2 linked regions of the Hyphomicrobium denitrificans ATCC 51888 genome follow. The protein of the gene in region 1 interacts with the protein of each later gene in a pairwise test. Links are inferred from orthologs where the notes say so. Each region holds a gene or a part of one and is shown on either strand. Other genes may lie near its edges.

Evidence for each region. Proteins that work in one complex are often made in the same cells at the same time.
Region 2: the proteins of recR (region 1) and recO interact in binary tests that used the Escherichia coli proteins (3 or more experiments, as listed by UniProt). The link is inferred for Hyphomicrobium denitrificans ATCC 51888 from one-to-one orthologs.

The regions. Positions count from the first base shown.
Region 1 is NC_014313.1:2,802,359-2,805,207, forward strand. It holds recR (recombination mediator RecR), read right to left. Parts: upstream 1,804-2,849; coding sequence 1,198-1,803; downstream 1-1,197. Other genes in the region: HDEN_RS13475 (MATE family efflux transporter), read right to left, coding at 1-1,143; HDEN_RS13485 (YbaB/EbfC family nucleoid-associated protein), read right to left, coding at 1,923-2,243; HDEN_RS13490 (DNA polymerase III subunit gamma/tau), read right to left, coding at 2,282-2,849. UniProt on the Escherichia coli protein: May play a role in DNA repair. It seems to be involved in an RecBC-independent recombinational process of DNA repair. It may act with RecF and RecO.
Region 2 is NC_014313.1:2,292,044-2,294,917, reverse strand. It holds recO (DNA repair protein RecO), read left to right. Parts: upstream 1-1,014; coding sequence 1,015-1,734; downstream 1,735-2,874. Other genes in the region: HDEN_RS11035 (hypothetical protein), read left to right, coding at 2,334-2,874; era (GTPase Era), read left to right, coding at 27-965; rnc (ribonuclease III), read left to right, coding at 1-40. UniProt on the Escherichia coli protein: Involved in DNA repair and RecF pathway recombination.

The sequences.
Region 1 (2,849 bases):
GACGAACAACGCGCCCATGAACACGAACAGCGGCGACAGCCAACGGCAGAAGAAGACGATCAGGTCGCGCGCTTCGCCGCCGGCATTGAAGAGCGCCGCGATCTCGTTGGCGAGGACACCGAGGCATAGCCATGCGATGCCGGTGAATGCCGTCATCGTCAGCAGCGAGAACGTGAACACGTCGCGCATGCGCTCGGAGGAGCGAGCGCCGAAGTTCTGTCCTATGATCGGGCCGACCGCGCCGGACAGCGCGTAGATTGCGCCGAAGGCGACCGGCGTCAGACGTGCGAGGATCGCCCACGCAGCGACCGCCGCATCGCCATAGGTTGCGATGGCGTAGGTCACGTAACCGTTGCCGACGGCCGGCGCGATGTTCGTCAAAACGGCAGGACCGGCGATCTGAATGAAGGCGGGCGTGTCCTGCGCCAGCGTCGCGATTTTCGGACGCGCGAGAAGATCGTGGACCTTGTAGACGCTGTAGAAGCCGATACCCATCATCACGAGGCGCGCGATCAGCGAGGATATCGCCGCGCCTTCGATGCCTAAGCCGAAATGGACAATCAGGATCACGTCGAGGATCGTGTTGACGATGGCGCCGAACAGCGTGACGAACATTGCACGGCGCGCATCGCCAGCGGAGCGCAACACGGCGGAGGCCGTAATCGCCAGCGCAAGCACCGGCAGCGTCGGCACGAGGATGCGCAAATAGAGGGCGGCGAGATCGAGCGTTCGGCCGCGGGCTCCGATCAGTTCCAGCAGCGGTTCGATCGCGAACCACAGCACGAGCGTGATCGCGACTGATGCGATGAGCGATAGCAGATGCGCGTTGGTCGCGAGACGCCGCGCCCGCATACGCCGCCCGGCTCCCAGCGCGGGCGCAACCAGCGAGGTCGCGGCGATCGACAGTCCGATGCCGACAGAGGTCGCGAAGAACAGGATCGAACTCGCATAGCCGACGGCCGCGACGACGGCTTCGTCGTTCAGCCGCGAAAGAAAGTAGATGTTGGCGAGGTCGCCGACGAAGATCGCCATGAGGCCGAGTGCGCCCGCGCCTGTCATCGCAAGAATGTGGCGCAACAGGGAGCCGGTGACAAAGCGCGGCTGCTGTTGGGCGGAACGCCGGGGCGTTTCGATATTGCTCATCGTGTTTTTCTGCCTCGGCGGCCAGTTCGGCGCTGGCTCTCGTGGTACGCCGTTCTACAGCTTGCGCCGCGCTTTGAAAGCCGCAGCGAGCGTGCCGTCGTCGAGATAATCGAGTTCGCCGCCAATCGGGACGCCTTGCGCAAGTCGCGAGACCGTCACATCGGTCGCGGCGAGTTGATCGGAAATGTAATGGGCGGTCGACTGGCCTTCGACGGTGGCGTTGAGAGCGAGCAGGATCTCTTTGACTTCGGAGGCTGCAGCTCTCGCCAAAAGATTGGCGACGTTGAGCTGCTCCGGCCCGATGCCGTCGAGCGGCGACAGGTGGCCGCCGAGCACATGATAGCGCGCCGAGACGATGTTCGCGCGCTCGAGCGCCCAGAGGTCGCCGACTTCTTCGACAACGACGATGAGGCTTTGATCGCGGCGCGGATCGCTGCAGACGCTGCACGGCGAAACCGTATCGAGATTGCCGCAGACGGGGCATTCGGAAATTTTTTCGACGGCCTGCTGGAGCGCGTCCGACAACGGCAGCAGCAAATCGTTGCGCCGCTTCAGAAGCGACAGCACCGCCTTGCGCGCCGAGCGCGGTCCAAGCCCCGGCAAGCGCGACAGGAGCTGCACGAGGCGCTCGATTTCAGGTCCTGCGATTTTCCGGGACATCGTCTGATTATTTATGCGACCGCTTTTCAGAATGCCAGGACGGCCGCTGGTCCTTGGCACTGGATGGCCGCCTCGGAGGGCGGCCATGACGCGGGAGGCGACGTTCCAAGTGTACTTGGCTAGAACAGCTTCATTCCCGGAGGCAACGGAATTCCGCCGGTGATTTCGGCCATTTTCGACTGCATCGCGCTATCGGCCTTGGCTCGCGCGTCAGCGGCGGCAGCAACGATCAGGTCTTCGAGAATCTCGACCTCGTCGGGCTTCATCAGGCTCGGATCGATGCGGACGCGCTTGACCTCGCCTTTGCCGTCAACGGTAAGGTGAACGAGGCCGCCGCCCGACTGGCCTTCGATCTCGGCGCGCGCAAGCTCCTCCTGCATCTCTTTGAAACGGGCCTGCATCTGGCCCATCTGCTTCATCATACCCATCAGGTCTTTCATGCAATCCTCTGCGTTGCGGCAATTGTCAGCGAAGGGCGTCAGCCGGCTTCGCTTTCCTTATCGTCGGCGTCCAGCGTTCTGCCGGGCAAGCGGCGCACTTCCGCGATCTTCGCGTCAGGGAAGGCTTGAAGGACGGCGCGCATGGCGGGGTGCTGCTTCAGCTGCTCAAGCTCGGCGGCTTCGCGCTCCCGGCGCACGACGCCGATCGGGCGTTGACCTGCGTCTTTCGAAAGCACAACGACCCAGCGCCGGCCCGTCCACAGATTAAGCTTCTCGCGAAGATCGTTCGCAAGCTCGGGCGGCGCATCCGGCAGCAGGAAGACATCGATCGAACCCGCCACCGCATCGAACTTCACGAGGCTGACGTCGTTCTCAAGATGCATCTTGAGTTTGACGTCGCGCTTCTCGCCGACGAGCGTCACGACGTCGACGAACGAACGCGGATCAGGCAGTCGCGACGCCGATGAGAGCGACGTCTGCTCATCGTCGTCGAGAGCGTCGCCGTCGTCGAGTTCGCCGTCGTCACCGACAAAATCGAAGACGTCGCCGGTTGCGAGATCGTCATGCTCCGCATCCGCACGCGGAGCGGTCGTCGTCGTGTTGACG
Region 2 (2,874 bases), 510 kb from region 1 along the record:
GACCCGCGAGGGTGAAGGAGGCCGTCTTGGCGACGCCTGAAGAAACACACGGACAGTCCGAAGCCGGCGATCGCCGCTGCGGATTCGTGACCGTGCTCGGCCCGACGAACGCCGGCAAATCGACGCTCGTCAACGCACTCGTCGGAACCAAGGTGGCGATCGTCTCGCACAAGGTGCAGACGACGCGCGCTCCGATCCGCGGCATCGCCGTCGAAGGTCAGAGCCAGATCGTATTTCTCGATACCGCCGGCATCTTCAACCCGAAGCGGCGGCTCGACCGCGCCATGATCGACGCCGCGTGGAGCGGCCTCGAAGATGCGGACGCCGTGCTGCTGGTGATCGACGCCGCCGCAGGTCCCGACGATGACGTGATGGCGATCGTCCAGCGCCTGAAAACGGCGCGCATGAAACGCATCGCCGTTCTGAACAAGATCGATCGCGTCGAGGACAAGCCGAAGCTGCTGGCGCTGGCGAAACGTCTCGATCAGGAATTGGCCTTCGACCGGATATTCATGGTGTCCGCGCTCGACGGCAAAGGCGTTGCCGATCTGCGCACGTATCTGGCAGCCGCGGTCCCCGTCGGGCCGTGGCATTACGGCGAGGACGACGTCACCGACGTTCCGATGCGCACGCAGGCCGCTGAGATGACGCGCGAGTGCATCTATCGCTATCTGCACCAGGAGCTTCCCTACACGACGACCGTCGAGACGATGAGCTGGAAGACGCTGAAGGACGGTTCGGCGCGCATCGAGCAGACGATCTACGTCGAGCGCGACGGCCAGAAAAAGATCGTCCTCGGCAAGAACGGCGCGACCATCAAGCAGATCTCGAGCGCTGCGCGCCGTTCGATCGAGGAAATGGCGGGGCACCGGGTGCACCTGTTCCTCTTCGTCAAAGTGCGCGAGAATTGGGAAAGCGACCCGGAACGCTACCGCGAGATGGGCTTGCCCTTCCCGAAGTCGTGAGGCGCATCACGATCTCTGAATAGCGTCTCCGAATGACGAACGCTGCATTATGCAATGGACGGATGAAGCCATCGTTCTATCGGTCAAGCCGCACGGTGAAACGGCGGCGGTCATAGAACTGTGGACGCGGACGCACGGCCGCCATCTCGGCCTCGTCCACGGCGGCCGGTCGCGGCGCCTCCGCCCGATCCTGCAACCCGGCAACCACGTCGACGCGACGTGGAAAGCGCGGCTCTCCGATCAGCTCGGTCACGTCACAATCGAAATGCGTCGCGCCTTTGCGGCCGAAACCCTCGACGATGCCGCAGCCCTCGCGGCGCTCTCGACGCTGACGACGCTGACGCATCTGCTGCCCGAGCGCGACCCGCATCCGAACCTCTACGAAATCACCCTGTTCGTTCTCGGCTTCTTGAATGATGCAACGGTTTGGCCGGCGCTTCTCGTTCGCTGGGAGCTGGCGCTGCTCGAGGAACTGGGATTTGGTCTCGATCTCAGCCAATGCGCGGCAACGGGGAGCAACGATCAGCTGATCTATGTCTCGCCGCGCACGGGACGCGCCGTGTCGGCGTCCGCCGGCGAACCGTACCGGGACAAGCTGCTTCCGCTACCCGCGTTTCTGACCAAGCATCGTTCCGGTCATGTGACGGAGGACGATATCCGGCTCGGTTTCGCGCTGACCGGACATTTCCTGGAAACGCGCGTTTTACTTCCACGCGGCCAAAGCCTGCCGCAGCCGCGCTCGCGTCTGTTGGCGCACCTCCCGCAGTGAACTCATTCGAATAAAAGTTTTAAGAATTCGGCGACGGAAACTCCGCGCGCGTCCGTTCAAAAGTTGACTGGGTGCGAAAGGATCGCCGGATCGTTCGACACGCAGTCTGCCATCGCTTTGCGGAGATTTCCCCCTCTCCGCAAAGAGTCTTCTAAAGGTCTTTTACGTTCGCGCTCCGAAACTGCAGACGTGATGGGCCGGATCTGGCCCGTTCGGCAGCCCCCCGCCGGACGGGCCATGAATTTTTAAAGGGCAGCGATCGACATTCGCGCGCGTGCTCTCGTCGGTCAGGATCTTCCTGCGCCGACATTAAAAACAGGAAATGCTGCGCGTTGCTCGCATCCTTCAGCAACGGTTCATCGGCGATGTTGGAAATAGAGCCTCATAGCGCTCAACATGTTTTCCTGTTGCGCTTGCGGGAGCGCGGCAGGAATGAACGAGGATCGCAGTGCAAGCTGCGATCCTCGATCTCGCGGTGGTCGCGCCGTTGCCTCCAAGCCTCATTCTGGCCATCGTTTAGTTTTCGCCCAACTTTTAATCGGCGATTAAGCATACGACCCTAGTCTGCCCTGAGTTCGGCGCTTGGGGTTGGGTTACCGATGAGTGGGTTGCAGTCGCTTCCGGTTGGGGAAATCGTAAATCGCGGACGCCTTGATGGTGCTGATTTACGCGCCTTGAGGCAGGTATTTTACGAAGACGGCATCGTCACTGCGGAAGAGGCCAAGCTTCTTTTCGATCTCAACGACGCGTGCCGTGAGCGCCCGGCCGACTGGGCCGACTTTTTCATCGAAGCCATCACTGACTACGTCGTCTTTCAGGAGAGGCCGCAGGGCTACCTGACCGCCGACAACGCGCACTGGCTGATCGACCGCATCTCTCATGACGGTCGCCTCGACAGCAAGACCGAGCTCGAACTGCTTGTGAACGTTCTCGACAAGGCGCGCTGGGCCCCTGTCAGCCTCGTCAAGTTCGCGCTGGAGCAGGTCAAGGCCGCCGTGATTCATGGCGATGGTCCGCTGCGGGCTGGGAAGTCGCTTGTGGCCGGCACCATTAGCGAAGGCGAAGTCGATCTGCTCCGCCGCATGCTTTATGCTTTTGGCGGCGATGGTCACATCGCGATTACGCGCGCCGAGGCCGATG